4 regions of the Alteromonas sp. ABV4_515 genome follow, and region 4 is predicted to be linked to each of the others. Evidence: predicted binding sites of a transcription regulator. Region 4 holds the regulator's gene; each other region holds the start of a gene.
The links. The regulator sigma-54, encoded in region 4, starts transcription at its own class of promoters, with help from an activator protein. The targets are predictions, from matches to a motif close to GTTGGCACGNNNNTNGNNT.
Positions count from the first base shown of each region.

Region 1: the regulator sigma-54 is predicted to act here: its motif matches at 5,366-5,384, upstream of flgA (flagellar basal body P-ring formation chaperone FlgA).
Region 2: the regulator sigma-54 is predicted to act here: its motif matches at 3,715-3,733, upstream of ACXAGX_RS08180 (EF-hand domain-containing protein).
Region 3: the regulator sigma-54 is predicted to act here: its motif matches at 2,996-3,014, upstream of flhA (flagellar biosynthesis protein FlhA).

Region 1 is NZ_JBSWWZ010000003.1:391,988-400,123, reverse strand. It holds gene ACXAGX_RS09565 (SDR family oxidoreductase) at 1-556, shown strand, start outside; gene ACXAGX_RS09560 (tautomerase family protein) at 601-1,017, shown strand; gene ACXAGX_RS09555 (2Fe-2S iron-sulfur cluster-binding protein) at 1,086-1,421, shown strand; tRNA gene ACXAGX_RS09550 (tRNA-Arg) at 1,455-1,529, opposite strand; gene ACXAGX_RS09545 (flagellar assembly protein T N-terminal domain-containing protein) at 1,648-2,814, opposite strand; gene ACXAGX_RS09540 (LPP20 family lipoprotein) at 3,041-3,517, shown strand; gene flgN (flagellar export chaperone FlgN) at 3,624-4,055, opposite strand; gene flgM (flagellar biosynthesis anti-sigma factor FlgM) at 4,066-4,401, opposite strand; gene flgA (flagellar basal body P-ring formation chaperone FlgA) at 4,504-5,238, opposite strand; gene ACXAGX_RS09520 (chemotaxis protein CheV) at 5,405-6,325, shown strand; gene ACXAGX_RS09515 (CheR family methyltransferase) at 6,344-7,177, shown strand; gene flgB (flagellar basal body rod protein FlgB) at 7,273-7,680, shown strand; gene flgC (flagellar basal body rod protein FlgC) at 7,680-8,102, shown strand; gene ACXAGX_RS09500 (flagellar hook assembly protein FlgD) at 8,127-8,136, shown strand, end outside.
Region 2 is NZ_JBSWWZ010000003.1:92,968-101,103, forward strand. It holds gene ACXAGX_RS08165 (sigma 54-interacting transcriptional regulator) at 1-1,267, opposite strand, end outside; gene ACXAGX_RS08170 (hypothetical protein) at 1,264-1,857, opposite strand; gene ACXAGX_RS08175 (sensor histidine kinase) at 1,854-3,257, opposite strand; gene ACXAGX_RS08180 (EF-hand domain-containing protein) at 3,358-3,627, opposite strand; gene ACXAGX_RS08185 (putative bifunctional diguanylate cyclase/phosphodiesterase) at 3,828-5,894, opposite strand; gene ACXAGX_RS08190 (tellurite resistance TerB family protein) at 5,938-6,384, opposite strand; gene ACXAGX_RS08195 (SpoIIE family protein phosphatase) at 6,492-8,136, opposite strand, start outside.
Region 3 is NZ_JBSWWZ010000003.1:325,691-333,826, reverse strand. It holds gene flhB (flagellar biosynthesis protein FlhB) at 1-950, shown strand, start outside; gene ACXAGX_RS09215 (diguanylate cyclase) at 999-2,915, opposite strand; gene flhA (flagellar biosynthesis protein FlhA) at 3,070-5,172, shown strand; gene flhF (flagellar biosynthesis protein FlhF) at 5,202-6,698, shown strand; gene ACXAGX_RS09200 (MinD/ParA family protein) at 6,695-7,561, shown strand; gene ACXAGX_RS09195 (RNA polymerase sigma factor FliA) at 7,558-8,136, shown strand, end outside.
Region 4 is NZ_JBSWWZ010000007.1:252,704-260,839, reverse strand. It holds gene ACXAGX_RS17560 (KpsF/GutQ family sugar-phosphate isomerase) at 1-83, shown strand, start outside; gene kdsC (3-deoxy-manno-octulosonate-8-phosphatase KdsC) at 83-637, shown strand; gene lptC (LPS export ABC transporter periplasmic protein LptC) at 634-1,197, shown strand; gene lptA (lipopolysaccharide transport periplasmic protein LptA) at 1,166-1,735, shown strand; gene lptB (LPS export ABC transporter ATP-binding protein) at 1,735-2,460, shown strand; gene ACXAGX_RS17535 (RNA polymerase factor sigma-54) at 2,551-4,029, shown strand; gene hpf (ribosome hibernation promoting factor) at 4,059-4,346, shown strand; gene ptsN (PTS IIA-like nitrogen regulatory protein PtsN) at 4,355-4,798, shown strand; gene rapZ (RNase adapter RapZ) at 4,844-5,689, shown strand; gene ACXAGX_RS17515 (HPr family phosphocarrier protein) at 5,689-5,961, shown strand; gene ACXAGX_RS17510 (substrate-binding periplasmic protein) at 5,991-6,755, shown strand; gene yiaA (inner membrane protein YiaA) at 6,765-7,217, opposite strand; gene ACXAGX_RS17500 (DUF2145 domain-containing protein) at 7,223-8,020, opposite strand; gene ACXAGX_RS17495 (hypothetical protein) at 8,020-8,136, opposite strand, start outside.

The DNA of each region.
Region 1 (8,136 bases), on a different contig from region 4:
TATCGGCAATGCCGTATCCGGCACGGTAGACATGGTCGTTCACGGACCGGGTGTCGGCGTAGCCGGTGGAATAATGACAGTACCCACCGAGACAATGGTGGATGCAGTGAATATCAAAGTAGGCGGCATGCTGCGGGTAACCCGCGCAGTCCATGACCACCTCGAGGCTGGCAGTCGTCTGGTGGCCATCGGTGGTCACTACGGACTGGAGCCAACGGAGTATGCCGCATCAGCCGGTGTAGCCAATGCTGCTCTGGTTAACGTGATGCGTCAGCTGTCGCTGGCATATGGCGAGAAGGGTATTACTGCTCACACCATAGCGCCGGGCCCTGCAGATAGTGAGCGGCTTCGTCGGGTAGCATCGGCGCGGGCAGAACAGCGGGGTATTGATGTGGAAGACGTGCTTGATGAACTCAAAGCAGATTCATCGGTACGTCAGTTCACCACCGCCGATCAGGTTGCCTGGGCGGTGTGTAATCTGCTCGATCCCCGAGCCATCGCCATGACAGGCTCTACTATCATGCTGGATTCCGGCCGTCGTAAAGGGCTGCCCTAGGCTGCTCTTATTAACGTGACGAATATCGTCATAGGAGATGTTTTATGCCAATCGTTCACTTTCATTTACCAGAGCGTCTGGCCGGACGGGAACAGGTCGAGGCCGTTGCCGCTAAAGCCACGGCAATTTATGCAGAGGTGCTGGATAGTCCGGTAGAACGCATTCGTGTTTATACGCATATTCTGCCTGACTACTGTGTCAGTGTGGGTGGCAAAACGCTGAATGCCGGCGCACCACCCGCACCGTTCTTTGAGTTTTTCGTCCTGAAAGGACGCTCACTTGAACAGCGCCATCGTGTTTCTGCGGGTTTTACGGAAATGTTATCGCTGACGCTGGGTTGTGATGCCAGCATTATTCGCGGTGTGTGTAATGAGGTTGAACCGGACAACTGGAGCATAGCTGGTAAGCCCGCTTCTGCCGTCCGACAAGGTGAGATAGCCAGTCGCGCAGGTACGCACTAAGCATTGATTGACCACTACCTCAATCCAGAAATAGACCTGCCGGCTTTGCCGGCAGCGGGAGAAAGACTATGCCTTTTAACGTCGACGTTACTAACAGCGATGAAACCTTCAACTGCCGAGCAGATGAAAACCTGCTCGCTGGAATGATGCGACGTTCCGGGAAATGCATTCCTGTGGGATGTCGCGGCGGTGGCTGCGGGGTGTGTAAGGTCAGAGTGATTTCCGGCCTGTGCAAGACCACAAAAATGAGCGCCTGTCATGTGACGCCTGAAGAGCAGGCAGAAGGGTATTTGCTGGCTTGTAAGGCACTTCCGACAACGAATATCGTAGTGGAGATTATCGGCAATATTCGTAAGAAAGTCTGTGAGCAACGCAAAAAGGAAGCGGCGGTTCTGCACAAGTAACCCCGATACTTCTGCGGATGTCAGAAATACTCATGGCGTCCCCGGCAGGAATCGAACCTGCAACTAAACCTTAGGAGGGTCTCGTTATATCCATTTAACTACAGGGACCAGAATTGCTTTTGTCTTTAATATCAAGCGTTCGCGCCAGTATAGTAAAATTTCATGGTGCTGTCAGCCAGCAAGGCTGACTCGCAGATTTACTGAGACCGGCACAGGTTAGTCTGCTTTACCGTTTAGTCACAAAGTCATTGGGCTGGATATTGCCAATGATGCCATTGTCTACCGGCACCACGGTGGCACTGTCTACAGAGGCGCTGACGACTTTCACTTTTGTAGGATAAAGGTTGTACTGCAAGAAGTGCATGCCTTGGGGGTCTATGACTTCATTGGTTTTATAAAGCGTCAGCTCATCACCCGGTTGGATGCCATGAGCACGTCCAATCGATACCTGAAGTTGGTCACTGTTAACCGCCAGAACACGGCCTGTGGCGGGTTGACACGTCAGTTCGTGCTCAACGTCTTCAACGATGTTACTGAAAAGACGGTTAATGGCTTGGCCGTATTCACTCTGCCAGAATCGGGAGCTGCTGACATCAATTTGCTCAAAGCGATCAAACTCCCATAAAGCCTCGGTGCTGTAATTCTTTTGCATGAGCGTGGCACCATTCATACCGTCAACCAATGCCAGGTCCAGTGAAAACTGACGCAGTGCATCATCGCTCTGCCAAAATGCCAACGAGGAATGTTGGGGGCGTACAATGCTTAAATCTGTGATCGTGGCTGCCAACACATATTGTGCCCGACTTTGTCGTGCCAGCGATGGTGCCTGAGCGAGAACGCTAGAGCGACGCCAGCGCACCGTATTAGGAACGATTTGCTGCAGTGAGGTATTATCAGAGTTGGCGACAAACTGCTGCTGAAGAGAGCGGGGTGCTTGTTCAGACAGCGCATGGATTTGCCCGTCTCCAGCTTGCTGCCGATGTTCAATGGGAAACCAGGTGGTGACTAACGTTTTTTGAAAGCCGGCTGCTTTACAGGTTACCGCCTTAGGAAAAATATCAGCTCGAATCGTTACCGTAACGTAGTCGCTATGCCATTTCTCATCAATCAGCTCTAAGTTATTCACCTCACCGCTGGCATTGATTTGAAGTCGATCTTCTTGCAATAAACCGTTAGTCAGCATTTGTACGCTTTGTACCGACGCGCCGGCAAACATCAATGCCTGTCGAATGGCCTCTTCGGTGGCTTTTTCTTTAGCTGCGGTGCGGTTGCCTTGCTGAATCAATGCCTGTCCTCTTGCCTCGTACCAAGCGGCAGAACTTTGCCACGACAGCACGGCCAAGGTGCCCGTCAGTGCCACAGTTTTAACAAAGCGGAACAATGATTGATTCATATTGGCATTACCTTTACAAACACCTGATGGGTGCGAACAGTTAACTGCAAACCAATTGTCTGCGTTATAATGATCTCTTAGCAAAACTCAGCAAAAAACGTTCCTGAAATACTGTCTGAAATCTGACGCTCACTAACAAGGCACAGTTATTGCGTGCCTATCCAACATTCGAAACGTAAAGTATCGACACTCAAAAATAGAAACCCAGAGTAACGTTAGGTGAATTATGCGGACATTAATCAAAAAATGGGGAACGGCTTTTGGCGCGGGCTTGGCATTGTCGCTTACCGGTTGCTCTGGCCTAATTGATAAACATGTCGAGTGGGAAGTGGTTGAACCGGAAAGCTATCCGGTATTATCGGCTATCGGCTACGCGCCAATCGCTCAACAAATGGGGCAGACAGACAACGATCGTTCTTTGATGGCCATGAAAGCGTCAAAGCTTGATGCTTATCGCGAGCTAGCCGAGCAGGTTTATGGTCAACGCCTCGATGGTGAGCAGTCTGTCGCGAATATGATCATGCAGAATTCCCAATTAAAAGCGTCTGTCGAGGGTGTGATCCGTGGCGCGCGGGTAGTGAAGAGTTATCCGGTAGGGGAAGACACCTACGCGACTGAGCTGGAGTTAGATATGCGCATGGTATACGACATCTATCTGACCACGGCGAAGCCTAAACGGATAAAAGACGTAACCTACTACTAGTTTGATTTCGGAAATAAAGCCTGATGAGGTTTATTCCCCTTTAGATATAACAAAGCCCGTTTACACGGGCTTTATTGTAAATAATTGTCTTGTTTTTTGTATGTTCTTAGGCACTTACGCCACGACCCAAACCTGAACCTTTCGGTTTTCCGCTTTTATCATAGGTCAGTGATTCTTTCGCGCGTACCTCCAACATCAAATTGCGCAGATGCGTGAGTCTTAATTGACCCTGCTCAACGGCTTTCTGATTCACTGAAGTGCGGTACTTACATTCTTCCAGCAGCTTTTTAGCTGTAGCGATGAGTTCTGAAACGTCGTCTGGCACCGACGATTCATTAACCAGCGACTGATATTGCTTACTAATGCTCATATCACTCTGCTGTATGGTGTCGAGGGTCTGCTCTTTCTCCTTGAGCAAGTTCATCAAAGCTTCAGCGTCACGGCTGCTGATAAGGTGCAACTCCTGCTCAAGTAACAACGCCAGATGCTCTAAATTAGCAATCTGTTGTTGTAAGCCTGAAAGCAAGTTTTGCGACATAATTTACCTACTAAGATTTGATGCCAAACACCTGCGCTTCTAATCGCGCGATTTTGTGCGCAAGCGAATCAGCATCGATTTTATACTCACCACTTTGAATGGCTTTCTTCAACTTGTCGACCTTTTCCTGATTAACTGGCGCCTCAGTGCCTTTTTTCTGCACCTGACTCAACTGCTGAGCTGACTGAGTCAAAGAAACAGAATCCTGACGTGGTGCAACAGTTTGCGCCGTTTTCGCGGCAGCTTCTTGCTGCACTGCAGACTGGGTCTGTGCTTGCTGATTATTCAGCTTCGCATTGTCGATGGGTGCCTTAGGGGCCCCATTGTTTACATTATTAATTGCCATAAATTTTTCCACTACCAATAACACCTCATACACGTTATCGGCTGAACCTGTCGCTTCTTTAACCTTTTTGGCGTATTTCTTAAAATATTTTCTAAGGCTGAATTACAGGTTTACAACGACGGTTTGCGTGCTGACCACTTCGGCAATAATTGCTTTGTTTGAAGACGCATTTATAACCTGAATATTATCGCCGATGACCCCGTCCTGTCTAGCGATACCGGCGGTTTTTACCTGCATGCCGCCACCTTGTGCACTGATGGTTATTCGATCACCTTTACAGACAAAGCATAGCATATTTGCCTGAATAGGTTGTCCATTGCGCACTCGTCTTTTCATTCTGGCGCCGAGTAGTTCATCTGCCGACGAATAACTGGTATGACGTAACTGGTTAACATCGACTTCGGCTAACCGGAGATTTTCTGATGTAAGCAAGCTGCCGGGGCTGATGAGCCCTGCGGTTACCACGACGGTTCGTGTTCGTGAGACCCGGGCATTGGTAAATAGATACCAGTCATTATTGCCGCAGCTCACACGCACAGAAATGTAACTTTGGCGCAGAGAAGCAGGCTCTGCATGATAATTAAATGGCGTATGGCATACCGGAATTTGAATGCGATCATCAATGGCTACCATATTTATCGATATATTTTCTTGTTCTGAGTCGTTGCCGATAGCATTTAATAAATAACGCTCTGCACCCTGTTCAATTTTTTCTCGCAACTGGCTGCCCGACTGCGCAAATACAGGGTTTGAGACTATGTTAAGCAGCAAAACGAAAGCAAGAAGACGAAACTTACTTAAAGTAATGACCATTTTTTTCGATAACAATTTATGCATGATGACTTTTTTCGTGTTCACTTCACTTTATTTTGACTATGATTAAGAGCAGGATCGGATGGTACGAAAAGTCACTATCGTCACTTTTTTGGCGATTCTGCTTTTAAACAAAGAGTGATAAGGTGAAACGCAATGTTCGTGCCCAATTTTAAATTAGAGGTGATGTATGTCAGGCATTCTTGATTCCGTTAACCAGCGCACGCAGTTAGTGGGGCAGAACAGGCTTGAACTTCTGTTGTTCAGACTCAATGGCCGTCAGCGCTTTGGCATTAACGTATTCAAAGTGCGAGAGGTATTGCAATGTCCGCCTCTTACCGCAATTCCAAAGCTGAATTCCTTGGTTCGTGGTGTCGCGCATATTCGCGGCCAGACCATTTCCGTTATCGATCTCAGTATGGCAACCGGTGGGCGTCGTATTGAAAACCTCGATACTGCCTTTATCGTGATTGCTGAATACAACCGCTCCGTTCAAGGCTTTCTGGTGGGGGCGGTGGAACGCATCATTAATACAAACTGGGACGCAATCATGCCGCCGCCGCAAGGAACTGGCCGTGCCAGTTATCTCACCGCGGTGACTGAGGTGGACAAAGAGTTAGTAGAAATACTCGATGTAGAAAAAATTCTGCATGAGATTTCTCCGCTTAAAGCCGATGTTAGCGACTCCATTGCTGAAAATCTCGATACTACCGGCAGTGAAGATAAAATTATCTTTATTGCTGATGACTCTTCTGTTGCTCGCAGCCAGGTTAAGAAGTCACTTACTGCACTGGGCCTGAAGATGGAGCTGGCTAAGAACGGTCTTGAAGCGCTCAATCGTTTAAAAGAAATTGCCGCTGAAACCGGAGATGTCACTGACAAAGTTGGCGTGTTGGTTTCAGATATTGAAATGCCAGAAATGGATGGCTATACCTTAACGGCCGAAATTAAAAACACCCCTGAGTTGCAAAAACTCAAGGTGGTTTTGCACACATCACTCAGTGGCGTATTTAACCAGGCCATGGTGCAAAAGGTTGGCGCCGACGATTTCATTGCGAAATTCCATCCTGACGAATTGGCCACAGCCGTGGGCAAATGGTTAAAAAAATAAGTACGAGGGCAGGGAAGTTTGAAAAACAAAGAAGTTTCAGCCGATAGTTATCGTCAGTTTGGTGCGTTTTTGCAGCAGCAGTGTGGCATTTCACTGGGCGATAACAAGCAATATCTGGTAAGAAGTCGGCTGTCTTCGTTAATGTACGAATTTAATTTTGACAGTATTGACGAATTAATTGCTGCTGTTATTCGCGGTGCAAACCGCAGTCTACTGCAAGCTGTACTTGATGCCATGACCACCAACGAAACCCTGTGGTTCCGAGATGGCTATCCTTACGAGTTACTTATCAATACTATTCTTCCCAAATTTGCATCAGAAAATCGACGTCTTCGTGTATGGAGTGCGGCTTGTTCATCAGGACAAGAGCCGTACTCTATCGCCATGTCTGTTCTGGAGTATCAACGACAGAACCCTGGCACATTGCGTGGGGGCGTCGACATCACCGCAACTGACCTATCGTCTTCTATGCTGGATAAATGCAATAAAGGCGTTTACGACGAATTGTCTTTAGGCCGCGGCTTATCCTCTGAGCGTCGTCAGCGCTATTTCTCCCCTAATGACGAAGGCATGATGCAGGTGAATCGTGAAGTCAGGGATATGGTGACGTTTAAAAGCCTCAACTTACTGCATAGCTATACCGGCCTAGGTCGATTCGATATTGTATTCTGCCGCAATGTGCTCATTTACTTCCCGGCGGACGTCAAGCAACGCATACTGCAACAAATTGCCGCCCAGTTGCAACCAGAAGGCGTTCTTTTCCTCGGAGCTTCAGAATCCATTGGTGAAGCGGCTTCCTTGTTTACTATGGTTAAATGCCGTCCAGGCCTTTATTACCAACGCAAGAAATAATCTGCCCTCATACTCATTCAGCGTCAAAAAATACTTGGCACTTCATTTGCAGTTGATTTCGGGAATGTCGAAATACGTGCAACCGGAGTCTTTGAATGGCCATCAACCTCGATAATCTCGTTGGCTTTCATCAAAAAGCAATCAACATCCGTGAAGAAAAAATGGAAGTCATTGCCGGAAATCTGGCAAACGCCAACACGCCTGGCTACAAAGCTCGTGATATTGATTTTAAACAGGCAATGGAAAGCGCACGCCATGTTCAGCAGCAAGGTAATCTTACTCGCACCCACGATAACCATATTGGTGGTTCGCTGAGTACAAGCAGTTTCGACATCGACTACCGAATTCCAAATCAGCCAGATACCGGTGACGGCAACACCGTTGAGGTACAGTCTGAGCGAAATGCCTTTCTTGACAATGGAATGAGATATCAGGCCAGCCTGAAATTTCTGGAAGGAAAGCTGAAGGGTATGAAGAAAGCCTTGAGTGGAGGGCAAAGTTAATGAGCCTGTTTAATGTAATGTCGATCTCGGGTACGGGCATGGAGGCAGAAAGTGTCCGCCTGAATACCACCGCCAGTAATATTGCTAACGCGAACAGTGTGAGTAGCAGTTACGAAGAAACGTACAAAGCCCGACACCCGGTTTTTGCCGCTGAGCTGGCTCGTGCATCAGAAGATCAGACCAAAGGGGTTGGTGTTCAGGTGAAAGGCATCGTCGAGAGTGATGCGCCTCTACAAATAGAATACGCACCGCACAACCCTATGGCAGACGAAAACGGCTATATCTACAAGCCTAATGTCAACATTGTTGAAGAAATGGCAAATATGATGTCTGCCTCAAAAGGTTATGAAACCAACGTGCAGGTAGCAGACACAACGAAAAGATTATTTCGTCAGGTACTGCAATTAGGCAGTGGCCAGTAAGTCGGTTAAGCAGAGGATTTTATCGTGAGTACGA
Region 2 (8,136 bases), on a different contig from region 4:
GCTCAGCCGCGCGAGTCACATTACCGTCGGTCATTTTAAGCAGTTTGTGCAGATACTTCTGCTCAAATGCATCCCGCGCTTCGGTAAGGGTTGGCCAGCTCTGACGGGTCGCCGACAGTGCTTGCTGAACAAGGTGTAACGGAATAACCGGCGTCTGGGTTAACGCCACACACTGTTCAACCACGTTAACCAGTTGACGCACGTTACCCGGCCATTCAGACTTCACCATTAACTGCATGGCGTCGTCGGAAAACTGCGTCACGTTAACGCCATGACGCTGCCCACTTTGTTGCAACAAGGTGCGCGCCAACAGCGGAATATCTTCGCTACGTTCTTTCAACGATGGCAGTTTCAGATTCACAACATTCAGGCGATAGTACAAATCTTCCCGGAAGGTGCCCTCTTCCATCTCTTTGTGCAAATCTTTATGGGTGGCCGAGATAATACGTACATCAATATCCACATGCTTAGCGCTACCCACTGGGCGAATTTGACGTTCCTGCAGAGCACGCAATAATTTAACTTGCAGTGTCATCGGCATGTCACCAATTTCATCGAGGAACAGTGTGCCGCCATCCGCTTCACGGAACAGACCCGCATTCGCATGTACGGCGCCGGTGAAAGCCCCTTTCGCATGGCCAAACAATTCTGACTCCAGCAGGTTTTCCGGCAGTGCGCCACAGTTAATCGCAATAAACGGTTTGTCGCGACGATTGCTGGCGCGGTGAATCGCATTTGCTAACAGTTCTTTACCGGTACCGCTAGCACCACTGATCAGCACGCTCACTTCACGCTGTGCGATGCGGAATGCCTGATCCATCACGCTGGTCATTTCCGGCGCGCGGGTAATGATGTCTTTACACCAATCTTCAGGTTGCACTGAAAGCGATTGGCTCAGCGCCTTTTGCAGTAGTTTTCTTAATTCATCATGGTCAACAGGCTTTGGTAAGAATCCAAACACACCCCGTTGCGTGGCCGCAACTGCATCTGAAATGGTGCCGTGGGCCGTCATTAAAATCACTGGAATATCTTTTCGTACGCCCATTATTTCCTCGAACAGACTTAATCCATCGAGTCCGGGCATGCGCAGATCGGATAACACCACATCAAAATCTTCGCTGCGGATTTTACGCAAAGCGGCTTGGCCGTCTTCGACCGCAGTGACTTGATAGCCTTCACCTTCAAGTCGGATGGTTAGCAGGCGTAACAGACTCTTATCGTCATCAACGAGTAGCAATCGGGCATTGCGTTCTCCGGATTTATTCATCGTTGGGTACTCCTGTTTTTATCCATCAGCGTTGCTTCTACTTTGAGCAACTCATCCATCTTCTTTGTTTGCACTTCTAAATCTTCTTCAAGCATCTTTATTTGTTTTTCTTTGTCAGTATTCACTCTGTTTAGAATGACCAGTGCCGATTCCAACTCCAGCATTTCGCTGTTTGGCGCGTCGACAATGGTTTTCACCACAGCTTGCATTTCTGGCGTAAGTTGGCTGACGACTTCCTCTAACCAGTGTTGAGCCCGCAGTCGAGACTGATACGGCGTGTCCGTGGGTAACGATAAAATGACTTTTTTAATTTTATCGTCAATGCCCTCGCCCAAATCAGCGATAGCTTGTTTACGTACAGGCCAGCGGGTGTTGTCAGCCTGAACCCATAAATTGACCCAATATAATAAGTCGCACTGATGTTCAAAATTGGCTGCATCTTCGTCAACAAGACACAAGGAGTCGCTTTCCACGAGTTGTGGCGTTTGACTGTTGTCTTCAACCGGGATAACCGGCGCTGACTGATTCCCTTCTATTGCTGCGCACCCGCCTAACAAGACGACGATGGGCAACAATAATTTAATTCTCATTTACGTTTTTCCTTCTGCGGGATACTGACTCTGAAACACACATCAGCATAATCAACTTCAACAACAGCGACATCACCGTACATCAAGCGCGCGCAATCTGAGACGATAGACAGGCCGAGACCTGTTCCAATAACATTGTCATTTCTCGGATCGTCACCGCGGGTAAAGGGTTCAAATAATTTACCCACTTTTTCCTGCGGTATTTTTTTACCGCGGTTCGCCACGTCGAGCACGGCTACACCGTCCTGTTCATAAATATTGACTGAAATCGGCCTGCCAATAGCACCGTGGGCAACGGCGTTTGACACGAGGTTGTCGAGGATACGGCGGTAGAGTTCCTCGTCGACACTGACCGATTCAACACGTACATCCACCGTCACTTCTCTGTCTTGAAGCGCCAGTGCATAATCTTCTACACAATCACGTACGAGTTCGGCAGGATCGATACTGGTGAATTTAGGCTCGGCCTGTTGTAGCAAGAGGTTATAGTCAAGTAACTTTTCCACCAACGTATTCAAGCGCTGGGTACTGGAACTCAAAAGCGATAAAACTTCTGCCTGTTGGGGATTCAACTCCCCGACTACATTCTCAGATAGCAAGCTACAGCCTTCTTTAATACTTGCCAACGGGGTTTTTAACTCATGGGCCGCATGACGTAACAGCGCAGTGCGGATATGCTCAAGTTGTTGTAAACGTTCAGAAAGCCAGTGTAGATCTTTTTCCACACCAATAAGTTCAAACGGGGCTTTGGTTGAAAGAGGCGGCAACTCCCCCCGTTGGTGAGCGAGAATTTGAATGATCTGTTTCAGTTTGTTGACCGGCTTAACAATCAATTGGCTTCCTAACAGAATTAACAGTAATGACACCGATACCAACATGGCTGTAGACCAAGCTTGTTTGGCCTGCATGTTGGTCATGTCTTCACGTTGAATAGCCAGTCGAGCCTGAATGGATGCATCGACGTCTTTGCGCATAGCAATAACGCCATTACTTAACGATGCAAGATAGGCATTAAGTAATAGTTGATCGTTAATCGTGCGGAAATTTCGAAGTTGTTCGATTTGCTTAACTAATTGCTGACAGTTTTCGGAATTGTCGATGATGTCACACAAATCCTGCTGCGCTGAGGCAAACTGCGCAATGGCATTATCTGTCAAATCAGCCACGGTGGTGTTTTGTATGATGGCATATTGTCGAAGTGTACGCTCCAGGTCTGTCGCCGCACCTTCTAATTGCTGCATGAATCCCACTGCGGTAACCACGAACCGGGTTTCCGCCGTTGTCATACGGCTTACTTTTGCAAGGTCGCTTTGACTTTGCCACAACAGTGCAATGAGGGGAACCAAAGCCAGTATGAAACTGCCTAGGGTTAGTTGTCTGAGGGAACCAACTCGCAAAATTCGATCACTAAGTAAAATCCGGTTTTTCAGGATCGCACACCCCTATGATTGCCGCAATAGATGGCAACGCCAAAAACAGCGTAGCCATCGTAATTAAAACTTAGTTTGGCGTTTGCAAACTCACCAAAATCACTTCTTTACTACTTTCCAGTTCTTCCATGCTCAACAAACCATCACCGTTCTTGTCGATGCGACTGAACAAGCGCAATAATCGGGTGTCCGCTACGGCCTCTTTCAAGGAAATAGCGCCATCTTGGTCGTCATCTAAATCTGACAACATTGTTTCAACAGCATGGGCATCTGCCACGGCGACTGCCTGGATAGTGACGATGGTAAGTAGCAGCAAAAATAGTTTTTCAATACGTTTCATATCAGACCTCCTGTGCTCAAATATGCGTGAGCGGATGTATGGAAACGTAATCACTGCGTCAATACAGAAGCTCACCTACTCATAAGTAAGCAGGAGTAATGCCAAACATTAAAAGCAGTTAAACATCAGAGACTTACAATAAGACCAATAAATAACAACATGTAGAGTGTTGCTAAATATCTACACACTGAAGATGGGATTTACTCAACGGAAGTTGTGTCATCCAAAAAATGGGAAAAGTTTTTCGGCAGTTCTATTAGTTTAGAAAGTGGAACAGGTTTGCTGAACAAAAAGCCCTGCACATGATCACAACCATGTTCATTGAGATAGCGCCACTGGCTTGGTTGCTCAATGCCCTCAGCACAGACGGTAAGCGCAAGGCGTTTTGCTAAATCAATGATCGAGCCGGTTACCATTCGCGACCGATCTGAAGATTCTAATTCACAGATAAATTGTCTATCAATCTTTAATGTATCGATAGTGATTTGCGTGAGATAACTTAACGATGAATACCCGGTTCCGAAGTCGTCTAATGCAATGGCGCAGCCCATGTTACTCAAGCGTTTAAAAAACTTGTCAGCAGTATCAAAGTTTTCCAGGTAAGAGGATTCTGTCACCTCAAACTCGAAATATTCAGGGTGCACCTTATAGCGCTCGAACAATTCATAAATATCGTTGAATAGGTCGGTATGACGCAAATCGTGACCAGAAAGATTAATGGCAACTCTAAACTTATTGTCAACCAGCATCTGCAAATCAGGCAACTCCATGCAGACCCGCTCTATCATCCATTGCGTAATGGAAGAAATTCGTCCGCCCTGCTCTGCAATAGGAATAAATTCGCCAGGCATCACCATACCGTACTCTGGGTGCTCCCAGCGGATTAACGCTTCAAGACCTATGACCGCGCCATGCTTAGAGATTTTCGGCTGATAGTAAACGCGGAATTCATCATGACGAATCGCACTGTCGATACTGTTTGCCAGAGACATCTTGCGCTTATACGATTCCACCATATCAACGGTAAAGAGGGTATGGGTTCCCCGGCCTTTCGCTTTTGAGCGATACATGGCGAGATCGGCATTACTCATCAGTTGGCTAAGCTCGTAGCCTGCATCCGTGGCTCTGGCAATACCGACACTCACCCCCACAGACAACGCCAGTCCCCGCAGCATAAAGGGCTCTTCAAAGGCACTTACTAATTTTGTCGCCAGATTATTCAGACTTACATCGGACACATCGCGGTCGGGAACGATGATAAATTCATCGCCGCCGAGACGGGCCACTAAATCCCCTTCCCGCAATAAATTTTGCACCCTGTCGGCCACTTCAATCAGGATTAAATCCCCGGTTTCATGACCCAGTGAATCATTAATACTTTTAAAACCGTCAAGGTCAAAAAAGATGAGTGCTAAATCTTCTCGTAGACGTCTCACTCTCGCCAGTTCTAACCTGAGGTTATCCATGACAAACTGGCGATTAGGAAGCGCTGTCAGGCTGTCGTAATTCGCAAGTCGCATCATGGTTTGCTGCTGCTCTACGAGTGTCGCGTTTTGCTCTTTATTGATGGTGAGTTCAACTTCAATCGTGTCCAGAAAGCTATTAATATTGCCAACGAGACTGCTGATTTCGCGACTTTTTCCAGGCAGGAAACGGGCTGTGTAATCTTTGCTAAGCGATATTTTTCGGGTGAAGTCGATGAGGTCTTTGAGTGGCTTCAAGAGCACTTGAATAATCGAAAAAGCGATAACAACAGCAATAATAATAACCGCAATGAGTTCAGGCAAAGTCTGAAACGCCAGGACCTGCTGACCTTGCTTTTTAACATCAGATAAATCACTGATAACGACCACTGTGCCCTCTACGGCATAATCACTTCCAATTTCCGACACGCTAAGAATGAGATCGTCGTCAGCAAGGACACCGTAGGGATGCTTTAAGGCCAGTTGTTTCATTTCCTCTGAACGACCGCTCCCGGAAGCACCAAGCAAACGTTTTTGTTCGTCGAAAATGTATGCAGCAATGATGGCCTGACTGTTTTCGAGCAGTGCCAACTCTCTATCGATGATGACGTTTTGTCGGCTAGCATCACTCTCGCTAGCTATTCGCATGGCGATATTGTCAGATAGGTTCGATACTTTTTGCTTTTCCAGCATCTCTATCCGTTCGTCCTGACTGCGCGCAGACAAATAGAACGTCGCCACTACGGAGACAGAGACTACCGCTGTTACCAACAGTGTAAGAGGCAATTTTATCGACCGGAACAAGGCGTCTTTCCTTAACTATCCTGCACACGCAAAAAGGCGCAGGCTACTCAGCATGATTTTCAGTTACCGAGAGCTTAGATTTTATAAACTGGCTGTGAGGTATATGCAGTAAATCGGCGATTCGCCGTATAATATGCTCCTCAATTGGCGCTATATTTTCGTCAGCATAGGCAACTTTCCACAGGTCGGTAAGAATATCCTGCTTTTCACCATTATTACACTTTTGATTAATAACTTGCGTGAATTGCACCAAATCCACCGCCTCTTCTGCCGATGATTGTCCCTCTTCCATTAATGTACTTAGCTCATCATCTAACAAGGAGAATTGCTCATTGAGCAGCGTTTTATAAGCTTCTAACTCGCGTGGATCGGCCTGCCTATCTGCACGAATGATCTCGCTTAGCAGTGCTGCGGTAGCCAATTTGACCGTGTGTTGTTGTGGTTTATCGTCGTGATTGTTGCGAAAAAGCTCAAGTACCGCTTTTAACATAGCTTTATGTCCGTTTGAGAAAAATTACCTTTATATACGCGCAAATTAACAAAATGTATTTTCTACTGAGACAGGCTTCAAATTTAAGCCGATTAATCACGTGCCGTTTATTTCGCCATGGACAACCGCACACTTAACGTTGAACCATTATCACTGAATCTGACACTCTCGCAGAGTTCCCGTAAAAAACAGATCCCGCGGCCATAGCAGGCCGTTAGGCAATCTTCATCGAGCGCACTGACATCGAACCCGTCTCCCGAATCAGAGATGGTAATATCAAGGGCCGATTCTGAGGGTTTGAATAGAATTTTGAAGGCAATCTCACCTTCGGTCAGGTTTGCCAGAAGCGTGTCTCGACGCTGGTAATATTGATGAAAACCGTCAGGTGTCGATTTCAAATCAGAACTGAGTTTTAACACGCCATGTTCCAACGCATTATTAAACATCTCAGATAGAATGGTATACAAATCAGAGCGCACGAGCGTCATGCCGGGCTGGGAATTAATCATCTCCATCAAAGAAGTAATAATATGCGGGTTATTTAACTCTCTGCCTTGCAATGTCAGGTGTATTGAGTATGGCAGCTCATTTGTTGCGAAATCCTCTTTAAGTACTTCTAACGACTGACAGCTAAATATAACAATGGTGGTGTCATCGGCCTGAATGGTATCGGCACGGTATTCAGCCGCGCGTTCAAATAAGAACGCCGCAGTAATGGTTTCTGGACTGGAAAACCACGACATCACCCCCTCTTCGTCGGCCATTTTTCCGTGCTCATCCATGACTTCCATCAAACCATCGGTATACACCAGTAATTGGTCTCCCGGCTCTCCCTCAATAATTTCACATTCTGTGTCGAACTCGTCGGACTCCAGAATGCCTAATGCCATGTGTCTCGACACCACTTTATACATCGATAGATTGGTCGATGATTTAAGTAACAGAGACGGCAGTCCGCCATTCCATATGTTAAATCGGCACCCGCTTGCATCGACTTCGATAACCGCGGCGGCACAGAACATATCAGGCGGTAACAGTGACCCGAGGGTCGTATTCAGTTGCGCAGCAATTTCGCCAGCAGAGTAGCCTTTTCGCGCCAGAAACCGAAACGTACGACTTACCGGTAGCACACCAATGGCAGAAGCCAAACCATGACCGGTAAAATCTCCCACCAGAAAATATAGCCCGCCTGCAGGACTCGATTCACAAAGGAATACGTCACCATTGAACACCGCCGCAGGTGAAAGACTGAAATCAAAGAAGTCAGTAACCAGCTCTTTATTCACAATGGCGTTATTGAATATGTGTTCGACGATAGCGTGCTCACGATCGACACTTTGTTGAAAATAGCGTAGCGACTGGTTTTGTTGTTCAATTTTGCTGGTTAGTTGGCGAATTCGGTCATGGGCGCGAATTTTTGCCGCGAGAATAAGCTTGTCGAAAGGCTTGGCAACAAAGTCATCGCCCCCAACTTCTAAACATCGCGCCAGACTTTCTTTGTCATCAAGAGAAGTAATGAAGATAACAGGCAGGTAATTGTCCCCAGCCATTTCTTTAAGTACAGGCGCAACTGCGAAGCCATCCATGCCCGGCATCATTACATCGAGTAACACCAGATCAGGTTGCACCTCTTGGGCTAATTGAATGCCCTGCTGCCCGTCTTTTGCTTCGTAGCAATCGGTGTACCCCTGTTCTTCGAGCATATGCAAAAGAAGAAAGCGATTCAGCGACTCGTCATCGATAATCAGAATT
Region 3 (8,136 bases), on a different contig from region 4:
TGGAAGATATGTTTACGCTGTCCCGCGATGAAACCTACGACATGACTCACATGTTTAATGCCTGGGCACAGGGGTTTTCTGCAGTGGCTGGGCCGGTGTTGCTGTACATGATTGTAGCCATGGCTGCGGGAATATACGGTTCAATCGCACTAGGTGGCTATAACTTTACCTGGCAGTCTGCATCACCAAAGCTCAATAAACTTAACCCCTTGAATGGTTTCAAGCGCATGTTTGGTATGAACGGCTTAGTTGAATTGCTTAAGGCCATCGCCAAGTTTTTTGTCATTGCTACCATCGCCCTATTAACGCTGATGTATTATGAAGATGAGGCACTTCATCTCGACGTTGAGCTTTATCCCAATAACTTGTTTCACGCCTTGGATATGCTGGAGTGGGCGTTTTTGTTTCTTACTCTGGGCATGATCCCTATCGCCGCCCTTGATGTGCCTTATCAGATGTACAAGCACAACAAAGAAATGAAAATGTCGAAGCAGGAAGTGAAGGATGAGCGTAAAAACGCTGAAGGCGATCCCATGGTGAAAGGGCGTATTCGTCGCCTGCAATACCAGGCCGCAGCCCGAAGAATGATGCAGCAGGTACCGGAAGCCGATGTCATCGTAACCAACCCGACCCACTATTCTGTTGCGCTGAAATACGATGACAACGGCGGCCGTGCGCCGGTGGTAGTGGCCAAAGGTATCGAAGAATTAGCCATGCATATTCGAAAAATTGGTGACGCTCACGACGTTCCCATTGTGCCTTCGCCCATGCTAACCCGGGCGATTTACTACTCAACCGAAGTCGATCACGAAATCCCTCACAAACTGTTTATGGCGGTTGCTCAGGTACTGGCGTACGTTTATCAACTGCGGGCATTCAAAGCGGGTAAAGGTAAGCGCCCGAAACCGCTGAAGAAAGACCTGCCTATACCACCGGAACTCCGGCGCTAAAGCTGGAGTATGGTAGCGAATAGCGAGGAAAATTATCAGACAAAGTTTTTATCCGGCAATGTTGTTATCGACGAGATTAATAGCGTCGCGGCTTTTATCCTTAGCCTGATATAGAGCTCTATCGATAGCCTCTAATTCTTCTGCCATCGTTCCTGGCCCTGTAATGTACCCAATCCCACCGGAAACGGTGAGAGGGTCTAATGCGTAGGGAAGTTTTTCACCAGCGGCTTTCAAGGCCGCTCTAAACTTATCTGTAGCAATGCGAGCCTCCGTCACATTGGTATCAGGGAAAATCAGCAAAAATTCCTCACCGCCGATCCTGCCCGCAATATCACTTTTTCTGAAATTGTCTCTAACCAGAGCACCAAACTTGCGTAAAACCTCATCACCTGCGGCGTGACCAAAGTTGTCGTTCACCTGTTTAAATAAATCAATATCGAGTAAAGCGACAGTAAGTTTTTTTCCGGTAACCTCTGCAATACCTGCCTGTTCCTCCAATAGTTTTAAGGTATGCTGACGGTTAAGCAGAGAAGTGAGGCTGTCAGTCATCGCAATTTGTTCCAACTTATACTGATACCTGGCGCGCTTTTTCTGCAAAATAACAAGTACTACGCAAAGGATTGAGAGTAAAATCAGCGCTGAAATCATAAAAAATCCTCGCTGACGCTCTGTTTTTATCCGCAACTCCTGCGCTTTCGTTACTGATCTGAGAGCAGCATTTTCCTGATTTTTCTTATTGACGTCGAAGAGAGTTTGCAGTTTAAACAGCTTGTCTGCACTGATTTCGTTCAAGCGTTTTATCTGTTTTCTGCGTGCGTCATCAAGTAATTGATAAGCCTGGCTGTAATTGCCTAATGCCGCCTGAATTCTCGATTCCAGCAATCGAAATTCAATCATTTCTTTCGGTGTGGTTGAGGCGAAAAGAGGCTCTGCACCGGTAAGAGTGTCAAGCGCAGCCTCGAAGTTACCGGTGTGATAATGGGCTTTTGATAAGCCCCTTAAAATGTCACCGCGATACTGTTCATGGGGCAGAGTGCCCTGGATCAACACCAAATTTTGGTATACGTCCAAGGCTTCTGCAAAGGCTTTCTTTTTCATTAATCTATCAGCATCGAGCAGTTGTAATTTCACTTGCGCATTTTTATCTGGCAATTCCTGAGCAATTGTCATTGCTTTATCAAAGTATTGCCGTCCAGCGGTCTCGTTGTTCGTTGCGAAGTGAGATAAAGCCAGTTTATGTAAAAGGTTTAGCTGATTGATCCGGTTGTTTTTCGTGATGGCAAAATCAAGCGCCTCCTTCAAATAGGGGACAGCATTGTCGTACTGCTCAGCTTCCTGAAACACCGTTGCGATAAGGCCTGCTATGTGAGCAGGCGGAATTTGCGTGACATTTTCCGAGGCAATCCTGTGCGCAACAATGAGCTTGGTCAGTGCCGACTCGCGATTTTGCAATGATTGCTGAATCAATCCCTCCGTCATCAATGCACCAATATGTAACTGGATGATGTTATTCTCTTGCGCCCACTCGTTAACGATAGCAACATACTGCAATGCCAGTACCTGACGTGCTGTTTTTTCATAAAGTAACGATTTTTGCAGCAACAAACGGTGATAGAGCAGTGGCTCATTGATTTGATTTACATTGGTAAGTCCCAGCTCCAACAGCGACTCTGAGCGCTCAAAATCCCCCAGCTTCATATAAAAGTATGACAGCAGATATTGAATGGTGGCTGGCGTATATTCAGGTTGCACATCATCAAGCATCTCTTCGAGGCCTAAAACGGTCTCCTTCGGATTCTGATGAAAAGATTTTATGACGCGGATAACCTCATCATTGGGAGCAGAAACTTGTGCCGATGCAGCATGAGTAGAATAAGACATCAATATCAGACTGATTGCCGTGACAACATGAAGAAAAGTGCCAATAGATGCAATACGTCGCTGTTTTAACTGGTATTCCGGCACACAATGTCCTGAACAAATCTTATCCACATTAACTATAGTTCAAAAACTCGAAACAGGCGCGCATTAGTAAACATTTTCAAACTGGCACAGTAGTTGAAATACTCACTACAGACGCAATTGAAGTGTCAATTTTCTGTTAGCGAGAGCAATTATTATGCAGTTATCCGCCTACCTGCAGCGGTTCGACAAGAACCAGTTTCAAAATATCACCAGTGGTCTGGGTGCGCCTGTCGTATTACTGGCGATTATGGGCATGGTTATTCTTCCCATGCCGCCATTTCTACTCGATGTGCTGTTCAGCTTTAATATTGCGTTGAGTCTGGTGATCATCCTCGTTGCCGTGTTCACCCAAAAGCCGGTGGATTTTGGTATTTTTCCGCTGGTTTTGCTTATTGCTACGGTATTAAGGCTTGCGCTTAATGTGGCATCTACACGGGTTGTTCTGCTGTACGGCCATGAAGGTGGCGATGCTGCGGGAAAAGTGATCGAAGCGTTTGGTGCGGTGGTTATTGGCGGTAACTATGCAGTGGGGGTTGTCGTATTCGCTATTCTTCTGATCATTAACTTCAAAGTGGTTACCGCGGGTGCAGGTCGAATCTCAGAAGTGAGCGCCCGCTTTACCCTTGATGCCATGCCCGGTAAACAAATGGCCATTGACGCCGATTTGAATGCTGGCTATATCGACCAGGATCAGGCCCGTAAACGTCGTGAGGAAATCACCGCCGAGGCCGACTTTTATGGTTCTATGGACGGTGCGTCTAAATTTGTAAAAGGTGATGCGGTTGCTGGCTTATTCATCATGCTGATTAACATCGTAGGTGGATTATTTATCGGCATGATTCAGCACGACCTCGCGTTTGGCGATGCCATGGAGGTGTATACCATTTTGACTATCGGTGATGGCCTGGTAGCACAAATACCTTCTCTGCTGCTTTCAGTGGCCACCGCCATTATTGTGACTCGTGAAAACGAAACCCAGGAGATGGGTAAAGAAATCCGTACCCAATTGGGCAACCCTCAGGCGCTGTATATTGCCTCTGCGGTGCTGTTTGTCATGGGCATTGTGCCAGGTATGCCGCATATCGCATTTCTGGGCTTTTCTGCCATAGCGGGTGGCTATGCCTACTGGCAAGGTGTGCAGGCGAAGAAAGAAGCCGAAAAACCAAAAGTTCCAGCGAAGACAGAGGCGGGGGTCGATCATCCGGTTCCAGAGGCTAAAGAACTCGGTTGGGACGACGTACAGCAGGTCGATACTATCGGACTGGAAGTGGGCTACCGGCTTATTCCGTTAGTCGATAAATCCCAGGGCGGCGAACTGCTCACCCGAATCAAGGGCGTACGTAAAAAGCTCTCTCAGGAACTTGGCTTTCTGGTACCGCCGGTACACATTCGCGATAATCTGGATCTCGACCCCAATGCTTATACCATTGCGATGTTGGGTGTCACCATTGGCGATGCGCAAATCAGTCACGATGAAGAACTCGCCATTAATCCTGGACAGGTATTCGGTAAACTCGAAGGGCGCGCAACCAAAGATCCTGCCTTCGGTTTAGACGCAGTGTGGATTAGGCCGAACCAGCGTGAACATGCACAAACACTCGGTTATACCGTTGTTGACGCTGCTACCGTAGTGGCAACGCATCTAAGCCAGCTGCTGAGTAACAATGCTTATCAACTTCTCGGCCATGAAGAAACTCAGCAACTACTGGATATGCTGGCTAAGTCTAGTCCGAAACTGGTCGAAGGGCTGGTGCCTGACATTCTACAACTCAGTACCGTGGTGAAAGTGCTGCAGACACTGTTATTTGAAGGTGTGCCTATTCGAGATATGCGTACCATTGTTCAGACGTTGACTGAGTACGGCCCGCGTAGTCAGGACCCAGATGTACTGGTGTCTGCGGTGCGTATTGCGCTAAAACGTCTCATCGTTCAGGAAATCAGCCAAGGCGCCAAAGAAGTGCCCGTCATAACTCTGGCACCAGAGTTGGAACAGATGTTGCACCAGTCTCTTCAGGCAGGGGGAGAAGATGGCGCCGGTATCGAACCAGGACTCGCAGATCGTCTCCAACAATCCTTGCAACAGGCCGCACAACAACAAGAGCTAGAAGGCGAGCCTGCAGTACTCCTGACGTCAGGTATGTTGCGACCTGTGCTGTCACGCTTCCTTAAATATTCGGTAGCTGGCTTGCATGTGTTGTCGTACCAGGAAATACCTGACGACAAGCAAATTAAAATTGTCAGCTCTGTCGGTCAATAATCTGACACTGGGTGAGTGAAGAGGTTGAGATGAAAATCAGACGTTTTTTTGGCAAAGATATGCGGGAAGCGTTAAGCCAGGTAAAAGCCGAATTGGGCAGTGATGCCGTCATTATGTCGAACCGTAAAGTGGCCGATGGTATTGAGCTGGTGGCTGCTTACGATAAAGAACCTGAGGCAAAACTTAACCTGAACACGCGCCATGACAACAAAGCATCCGCGGGCCAGCAAAAGGCCACGCCGAGCCTGAGCGAAATTATTGGTGATGATGGTCCTGACAACCTCCGTGCATTATTAGAAAAGCAGGCTGCCGAGCGAAACGCAGCGGCTGACGCTGCTACGCAGCAAAACGCACCGCGCCAGGTTCAGCCTCATTCCCAGCGCGACCTTGCTCAGCCTCAATATCAATCACAGCCTAAGGCACAAGCTCAGCCACATTCCCAGCGCCCACAGCAGCAAACTGCACAGCAAGACAATGATGTATTTTCTTTTGCTGATGTATTTAATCACGGGCGCAACAACACTGCACCAGCTTCACAAATGAGCCCTGACTTCGAAGCTGCGCCTTCTCAGCAGGCACCTTCGAGTAACGCGCAGGGCAATAGTGAACTGGATGCCATCAAAGAGGAATTGGCGTCTTTACGTAATGTGCTGCAATATCAGGTGGCCGACCTGATGGAAGCGAAGAAAAAGCGTCAGCGACCCGTTCACAGCTACCTGATGCAATGCCTCACTGGCATGGGGTTAAGCGTTGCGCTGGCTGAACAGTTAGTACATTACACGCCTTCACAGTACACCGAGCGTGAAGCGTGGATTTATTTGTTGAACCTGTTGGCTAACCGTCTGAACGTTTCGGGTAACGATATTCTTACGCAAACCGGTGTTGTTGCACTGGTCGGTCCAACTGGCACGGGCAAAACCACTACCGTTGCAAAGCTTGCTGCACGTTATGCACAAAAGTACGGGGCAGAGCAGGTAGCGATGATCACCATCGATACCTATCGGATTGCAGCTTATGAACAGCTGGCGACTTACGGCAAAATTATTGGCTGTACTACCCGAAAAGCACAAAGTAGCGAAGAATTAGCTGAACAACTCTTTCAGTTACGTCATAAACGTCTAATATTAATAGATACAGCAGGTTTTAGTCAGCGAGATAGCCGATTAATTCAACAACTTGGTCAGTTTAGCAACGGTCAAATGCAACCTGTACGTAAATACCTGGTTGCGCAAGCTAATACCCAATATCCTGCTCTGCAGCGCATTATTGCAGCGTATAATTCGGTTAAACTCGACGGCTGTATCTTCACTAAAATTGATGAGTGCTACAGTTTGGGTGAGGTATTAAGCGTTGCTGTTGAGCAGCAGCTACCGGTGAGTTATGTGACCGATGGCCAGCAGGTGCCTGAAGATATTAAAGTTGCTGATGCGAAATCTCTCGTATCTGCAGCGGCAAAGCTTTATAAAAAGTACGGTTTGAATCATACTAAGCATAATCATGAAGTTAATTCAGTTAAGGCAGTATGATCGAAGATCAAGCGAGTAGCTTACGAAAGATGAATCAATCACGCCTCATTAAGGTTATAGCCGTCACCGGCGGTAAGGGTGGTGTGGGTAAAACCAACATCACACTGAATACGGCCATCGCCATGGCAAAGCAAGGCAAACGGGTGATGGTGCTCGACGCCGACCTTGGCCTGGCTAACGTCGATGTTATGCTCGGACTGCGAGTAGAGAAGAACCTTTCTCATGTGCTGTCTGGCGAATGCACCCTCGACGATGTGCTGGTAACCGGCCCCCATGGCATCAAAATCGCACCGGCAACGTCGGGTACGCAGGCAATGACAGAATTGTCGCCTACCGAGCATGCAGGTCTAATTCGTGCGTTCAGTGAATTGCGCTCGCAAATCGACGTGCTCATTGTCGATACTGCAGCGGGTATTTCCGATATGGTGCTGAGTTTCTCCCGGGCGTCTCAGGATATTATGGTCGTGGTGTGCGACGAACCCACCTCGCTCACTGATGCCTATGCGTTAATTAAAATTCTAAATCGGGAACACGGTGTTTTTCGGTTTAAAATTGTTGCCAACATGGTGCGGGACATACGTGAAGGACAGGAGCTTTTCAGTAAATTATCAAAAGTCACTGGGCGTTTCCTTGATGTGGCGCTTGAACTGGTGGCTACCGTCCCCTTCGACGAGAATATTCGTCGAGCGGTAAGAAAGCAGACAGCCATCGTTGATGCTTTCCCAGGCTCGCCTGCCGCCGTAGCCATTAGTCAATTGGCGACCAAAGCGGCTAATTGGCCGGTTCCTGCCCAGCCAGGCGGACATCTCGAATTTTTCATCGAACAACTGGTAGCTAAACAAGCGGTAGGAAACCAACGTTGAACAGTAAAGCAGCAGCTTACCGACAACAGAATGACACTGCACAGTTGGTAGAGCGACATGCACCATTGGTTAAACGCATAGCCCATCATTTGATGGCCCGTTTACCTGCCAGTGTGCTTGTGGACGACCTGATACAGTCTGGCATGATCGGATTGCTGGAAGCTGCGAAAAATTTTGACGGTTCGAAGGGCGCCAGTTTTGAGACGTTTGCGGGTATTCGTATTCGCGGTGCCATGCTGGATGAAATTCGAAAAGGTGACTGGACTCCCCGTTCAGTGCACAAGAATAGCCGCGCAATCACAGAAGCTATCTCTTTAGTTGAAAGAGAAACAGGAAGAGATGCGCGCGATGTTGAAATAGCTGCTAAGCTAAATGTCAGCATTAATGATTATCATCAAATGCTTAACGAGGTTAATGCCGGAAAATTAATCGGTATCGAAGATCTCGGTGTATCTGAAGATGTGATCACAACAGAACAAAGTAAGGGTAATGACTCACCGTTAGAAGATCTTATGCAAGGCGCCTTTCAGAAAGCGCTGGCATACGCTATAACAACATTACCCGAGCGGGAAGCG
Region 4 (8,136 bases):
ACGCGCTTATGGTTGTCGACGAGAACAGGCAACCTGTCGGCGCATTCAACATGCATATGCTATTGAAAGCAGGAGTGCTCTAATGGGACATGAAGTCACCTTTTACGGCGTTATCAGTGAAGAGCGATTTGAAAAGCTGAAGAATCTCAAACTGTTGGTTTGCGACATAGACGGCGTATTTTCTGACGGCCGTATTTATCTCGGCAACGACGGAGAAGAGTTGAAAGCCTTTCACACCCGCGACGGTTATGGCATTAAGGCGCTGATTAACAGCGGCATTGAAGTGGCAGTGATTACCGGTCGCGACTCAGCCATTGTGAAAAACCGCATGACAGCGCTGAACGTTAAACACATCATTCAAGGCCAGGAAAACAAAGCCGATGCCATGGCCGATTTATGCCAGAAGCTTGGTCTGAGCCCCGAACAAGTTGCGGCCATTGGCGACGACATGCCAGATTTAGGCATGTACAAGTACGCAGAAACGAAAATTGCCGTTAAAGATGCCCACCCCGCGGTTACCCGTGAAGCAAACTGGATCACCACGAAGCCTGGTGGATACGGCGCTGTGCGTGAAGTGTGTGATGTGATTATGCAAGCGGTGGGTACGCTGGATATGATTCACGGTGCCAGTATATGAATCGATTAGGCCTCAGTATTTCCGCACTGTTTGTGATGGCATTGTTGATGTACATGCCCGTGTGGATGGCCGAAGATGAAAAACCCGCTCAGTCGATGAGTGATAGTGCGTTACGCCCGGCTTATAAGGCCAAAAACCTCACCACCACCTTGTACAACGATGAAGGTAAGGTGAATCACGAAGTGTACGCCGCTTCAATGGAACATTACGACCAGCTTGGCTTTGTGTTATTCAGTCAACCCAAATACACTGTCTATGCTGCGGAAAATGAAGCTCCCTGGCAGGTAACCGCAGATAAAGGCACATTATATAATGACGATCTCATTCAGTTAGAAGATAATGTGCTGATTAAGAGTCTGAATCCTGACGAGTTCGTTCAGACCATTACAACTGATTTCATTAAGGTTAATCTGGATGATAAAACGATGACATCCGATCAACCTGTTGATATCCGCGGTGTTCAGACCATCATCAAAAGCAATGGTTTTAATGCAAACCTGCGTACCCAACAATATGAGTTGATAGATCATGTTCAAACGATTTATTCCCCTGGCAGCTAGCCTGATAACAACGATCTCTGTTGCTGTAATGCCCACAGTAGCCTTGGCCGACAACACAGATTTCGACAAGCCAATTAAAGTTGATGCGAAGTCGCAGTTCATTGACGGCAAGAAGAAAACATCTACCTTTAAAGAAGACGTGAAGATTACCCAGGGTTCGTTGGTGATCACCGCCGATGAAGTTCAGGTTATTGCCAGCGATGGTGACGGCAAAGAAGTGTTTGTGGCCTATGGCGAACCGGCCAGCTATTCACAAACCATGGACGATGGTGCACAGGTAAAAGCCAGCGCCAATGAAATTCGTTACGAAGTTGCCAAAAAGCTCATTTCCCTGCAAGGTCAGGCACAAATTCAGCAAGATAGCAGCATGGTTCAAGGCGATAGCATTCGTTATGACATGGGCAAAGAGCAGCTTCTTGCCACGGGCGGTGACAGCTCAAGCAGTGGTCGTGTTACCACGGTATTTCAGCCAGAAACTGTAAAAGGGCTGTCTGAAGACGAAAAGAAAAGCGATGACAACGAAGGTGACAATCAGTAATGGCCACCTTAACCGCGAGCCATTTGGCTAAGTCGTACAAATCTCGTCAGGTTGTGCGCGATGTAAGCCTTTCTGTGTCTACCGGCCAAATTGTGGGTTTGTTGGGCCCTAATGGTGCTGGAAAAACCACCACGTTCTACATGATTGTGGGGTTGGTGCCGCTGGATAAAGGCAAAATTAATATCGACGACAATGAGCTAACGCATGAACCGATGCACGAGCGTGCACGTCGCGGCATTGGCTATCTGCCGCAGGAAGCATCGATATTCAGAAAGCTCACGGTACATGAAAATATCATGGCTATTTTGCAAACCCGTAAGGATCTAAAAAGCCATCAGCGTGAAGAAGAAGCCGACGCGCTACTTGATGAATTTAATATTAACCATATACGTAATAGTACAGGTATGAGTTTGTCGGGTGGTGAACGCCGCCGGGTTGAGATTGCCAGAGCCTTAGCAGCTAATCCGCAATTTATTTTGCTTGATGAACCCTTTGCCGGAGTTGATCCAATTTCGGTTAATGATATAAAGAAGATCATTCAACATTTAAGAGACAGAGGTATAGGCATCCTGATTACCGATCACAACGTAAGGGAAACCCTTGATGTTTGTGAAGAAGCCTATATCGTCAGTCATGGAGAACTGATTGCTCAGGGCACCGCAGAACAGGTATTAAGTAATCAAAAAGTTCGAGATGTATACCTAGGTGAGCAATTCAGGCTATAGTTAAGTTATCGGGCATAACAAACCGCAATTTAAGAATAATAAATCGCCGCTTTAGCCAGATACTTTTTTCAGAGTTAATATAAGACGTAGATGAAACCATCTTTACAGCTAAAATTTAGTCAACAACTGACAATGACGCCGCAACTTCAGCAGGCGATCAAACTATTGCAATTGTCGACGCTGGATTTACAACAGGAAATTCAGGAAGCACTGGATTCTAATCCGCTACTGGAAGTGGACGACAGTTCAGACAACGATGTTGTTGAGAAGAATAATCTCGATAACGACGACAGCATGCCTGAATCTGCGTCAGCCTCGGAAAGCATGGACACCGGCGAAGCGCTGGAAAAAAATGACCTGCCCGATGAACTCCCTCTCGACAGCACCTGGGACGAATACATTTCTGCGTCTTCTGCGCCTGCCCCCGGCCCTGCCGGCGGTGATGACGAGCAAATCTTCCAAGGTGAAACCACCGAAAATATTCAAGACCATCTGCTTTGGCAGATGCGCTTAACGCCGTTCTCAGACATCGATCGCGCTATCGCGCTGGCCATCATCGACTCGATTGATGAATCGGGTTACCTCACTGTTACCGTGGAAGACATTCTGCAAAGCGTGAACAGTGAAGACATGGAAGAACCGGTAGAAGAAGATGAAGTGGAATGCGTACTCAAGCGCATCCAGTTGTTCGACCCAATCGGTTCTGGCTCGCGTACACCACAAGAGTGTTTACTGGTGCAATTAACGCAATACGCCCCCGATACCCCTTGGCTGGAAGAAGCCAGATTGCTGTTAAGAGAACACGCCGATTTACTTGGCAGCAAAGATTACCGAACGCTGATGCGAAAAACGCGCCTGAAAGAAGACCAGCTTCGTGAAGCTATGCGTCTACTGCAAACGCTGAATCCGCGTCCGGGTAGTGCACTTATCACTAAGGAACCAGAATACGTTATTCCAGACGTTTCTGTGGCGAAGAAAAACGGCCGTTGGGTAGTAGAACTCAATCCAGACAGCCTGCCGAAGTTAAGTGTTAACCAACAATACGCCGCTATGAGCCGTAAGGCCCGCAACAGCAGCGATTCACAATTTATTCGCTCTCATATGCAGGAAGCGAAATGGTTTATCAAGAGCCTTGAAAGCCGTAATGACACCCTGCTTAAAGTAGCGAATTGCATTGTTCAGCAACAAATGGGCTTTTTTGAGCATGGCCCTGAAATGATGAAACCAATGGTGCTGAACGATGTCGCAGAAATGGTAGATATGCATGAATCAACCATTTCCCGGGTTACCACCCAGAAGTACATGCATACGCCTCGAGGCATTTTTGAGTTGAAGTACTTCTTCTCAAGCCACGTGGCCACAGAATCCGGTGGTGAGTGTTCATCCACAGCGATTCGCGCACTGATTAAAAAGCTGGTTGCTGCTGAAAAGCCAAGCAAACCGCTGAGCGACAGCAAGATTGCTTCGTTGTTGGCCGATCAAGGCATCATGGTTGCCCGGCGAACAATAGCAAAGTACCGGGAGTCCCTATCGATCCCGCCGTCTAACCAACGCAAAAGCCTCATTTAATGGGCTGCTCAAAATAAGGAAGACGAAATATGCAAATAAACCTTACTGGTCATCATGTTGAGATCACAGATTCTTTGCGTACCTATGTCGATACGAAATTCAGTAAACTAGAACGTCACTTCGACCACATATCGAATGTGCACGTAATTTTGAATGTCGAAAAACTTAATCAGAAAGCAGAAGCAACGGTTTTCCTCAGTGGCGCAGAGGTCTTTGCCTCTTCCGAAAATCAAGACATGTACGCAGCTATCGACAGTATGGTAGATAAGCTCGACCGGCAGGTTCTGAAACACAAGGAAAAGCTTAAAAAGCATTAATTGAATTCATGGATATACAAGCCATAGTTAGCCTGGATCGCACTGAATGTGCGGTCCAGTGCAATAGTAAAAAGCGCATCCTCGAAATCATCAGTGGGATTGCCGCTAAAAACAACGCAGATATCGATGAAGCCACGGTGTTAAGTGCCTTGATGGCACGTGAACGCATGGGCAGCACAGGGATTGGTAATGGTATAGCGCTTCCTCATGGTCGCCTTGCCGGTCTCGAAAAAGTGATTGCCATTGTCGTAACCACTACGCCAGCCATTAATTTCGATGCCATAGACAATAAACCCGTCGATATTTTCTTCACCCTTCTGGTACCGCAGGAACAAACTGACGGTCACCTGCAAACGCTCGCCATGGTTGCTGGCAAGCTTAGCGATAAAGAGACAATAAAAAGTATCCGAAAAGCTGATACAAGTGATGATATTATTCGCGCATTACAGTAAGTTATTGTAAACGCCTGCGTTAACACGGTATTTCAGGAGAAAAACGTGAAGCTCATTATCATCAGTGGTCGTTCCGGTTCAGGGAAATCCGTCGCATTACGGGCGCTGGAAGACCTCGGTTACTATTGCGTAGATAACATCCCGGTTAATCTACTCCCTGCACTCACCCATACCGTCGCCGACGAGTACGAGCAGGTTGCAGTGAGCATTGATGTTCGTAACCTGCCTAAAGATCCTGCCGAACTGGTAGAAATTCTCGACTACTTGCCAGAATCCTGGACCGTGACCATTGTGTATATCGATGCGGGCGATGACATGCTGCTGAAACGCTTCAGTGAAACCCGTCGTTTGCACCCGTTGGCACGTTTGAATAAATCGTTGTCGGATGCCATTCAAACAGAAAAAGAGCTGCTGGCTCCCATTGCTGAGCGTGCCGATTTAAATATTGATACCGACTCACTCAGTATTCACCAGCTCGCAGAACTCATCCGTGAGCGTATTCTTGGAAAAAAAAGCTCCCGACTCGTACTGGTGTTCGAATCGTTTGGCTTTAAACACGGTATTCCAAAAGATGCTGATTACGTGTTTGATGCCCGCTTCCTTCCCAATCCACACTGGGAGCCAGACTTAAAACATCTTACTGGCCTTGATGCGCCTGTGCAGGTATTCTTAAGCTCTCAGCCCATCGTGACGAAGTTTATCTGGCAAATCCAGAACCTAATCACTACCTGGTTGCCTCACCTCGAGCGCAATAATCGCAGTTATGTTACCGTTGCCATTGGCTGTACCGGTGGTCAGCATCGTTCTGTTTACGTAGCAGAATCGCTGGCAAAGAATTTCCGTGAAAACCACCCTGATGTACAAATCAGGCACCGTGAGCAAAGTAAGTAATGCGTGTAGAGAAATCACTGACAATTGTAAACAAACTCGGTTTGCATGCCCGAGCGGCAACCCAATTGGTTCAGTTGGCCAATCAGTTTGATGCTGAAGTCACCTTGCACAAAGGTGACAAACAGGCCAATGCCAATAGCGTGTTGGGATTAATGATGATGGAAAGCCACCAGGGCGAACAGGTAGTCGTGGTGTCTGAAGGGCCTGATGCGGAAGCAGCAATGGATGCTGTAGAAGCGCTAATTGCCGGTAGGTTTAACGAAGACGAGTGATCGCACACTCACAACAAATGGAATTGAACGTGTCTGTTAGAAGTGTTACCCAGCTGCTGTTCAGCATGCTGGCCATATTAGTTTGTACTCCCCAAATCAATGCCGCTGAAGACTATGCCCCTACTCTGGGGATTAGTGCGGCACATTGGCCGCCTTATATTTACCACCAGAATGATGTGCTTACCGGCGAAGATTACGAACTGTTAAAACAGATACTCGCCCACATGCACTACGACTTACAAAGCTATCCGCTCCCTGAAAGACGGGTTGGTGAACAAATTGCCCGGGGTGGCATTGATATCGTAGTCGGCGCCGCGCGTAACGAAGACAGACAACGTAATAACCTGTTCTCGATACCGTATCGCGCTGAGTTTATCGGCTTCGCGTATATTCCCGAGCGCGCAGGCGAGTTTGCGGGAAAAACACTGTTTCAACTGTTAAGCGAAGGGCGCACGCTGGCACTCAATACCAGCGGCTGGTATGGCAGTGAGTTTGAAGAGAAAATCGCTTCACGCTTTCCCAATCAGCTTATCCATTTGGAAAATGTAAAGCGAAGACTGGCTTTTCTTAAGCGTGAACGTGTGGATTTGATTCTGGATGACACGGCAGTATTACAGTTTACCGCCGACTCAAATGATATTGCATTAACGCTAGGTAACGAGATTATCCAAAAGCAAAACGTGCATTTCATGTTCAGTAAATACAGCGTGTCACCCGAGTTTGTCAGCCAGTTCAATGAGATGCTGCAGAGTTACCTTAAAGAACGGCCCGGTCTTGCTGCCGTAACACCTTGAACTCGGTGTTTAAAGTGATTCGGGTACGGAAGGTTCAGTTGTAAGGAGAGCTTTGGATTCTGTCAGTTGGTCATCTGCTTGCTGATTATCACGAACATTCTTTTGTACAGTGATTGCGGCAAACAAACTTAGCACAAATGCCATGCCGTAGAACCCTTTCTCACTTAGCAGTAAGTTAGCATTTACCAACCCTATAACTAAAAAAGCTATTGCGCTGGCCAGTCCTGCCCAGCAAATTATCAGATAAATCCGGGTAGTCTGGATCCCTTCCATTTTATCCCTTACTGTTTTCTGTACCGACACTGCCGAAAACAGTCCGAACAGGAATACGGCGAAGTAGTACCCTTTTTCATTCAGTAGCATGTCTGCATTGAGCAGGCCAATGATATAAGCGGCAACACCGGTGATCAAAGCAACCACAGAGGCCAAGTAAAATGCTTTTGAAGGTTTTTGTACTGACATAGTCATTACTCCTGAATAGTGTTGTTGGCGTAAAGAATCGTCTGATCCTGCACCAGCTGGTTTTGCTGAAGATAACGATTAATTGTGGTGAAGGTTGCCGTTTCCACATCGCCATCGTGATCGCTCAGCGACACGCCGCTGCTGAAAATGCTGCCAAGACGAAGTTTGGCTTTACTGACTTTCACTGGCTGCGCCTCATACCAGGCGCGAGTGTTCACTTTAAGACGAGCCATATCCGTGGTGCCGTAAATCGCCGCATTGACGATGTCCAGCGTGTACTCGGTACAGTTCTGTCGACCTTCAGTAAACGGGTTCGCCACTACCGAGTAGCGTGGTTCGTGCAGTTTTTTGTCATCGCCGCTGGCGAACACTTCAAGCAGCTTTTCCTGCATGGCTAGTGTAGGAATCACGATACCCGCTTTCAGCTCACTGGCTCCCCAGAAGAAATCCACTGGATAATCGGTTTTCAGCATACTGGTACCGGGTTTATCCGCCAGTTGATACAGATTGTGGATAGCATAGCCCTTCTCCACGCTTCCATCGTCCATGGTAATGTCGGAATAGACGGCGATGGCGGTGTGCGTAAACGCGATCCCCTGCGGCAGTGAGTCAGGATTCCGCCCCACCCGTGCAATAATGGCGACGTAAGCGCCGTGATCAGCCAGGTATTGCTCGGTTTGTTTCGCGAAATGAACTATGTCTTCTGCCGCAAACTTTCGTGGCGATTCTTCCTGGCTGCCGGCAAACACCGGCTGCGTGAAAGCGAAAGCCGCTAAAGCGGCGAGAGTAATAAGGCGCTTCATTAGTCTTCCACCTTATTAATGACAGTCTGGTTCACAACAACAGCGGGGGCAGGGTCAGCGGTAATCACTTTGTGAGTAATTTCCAGTTTAACGGGTTTAGCTTCCATTGAGCGGTG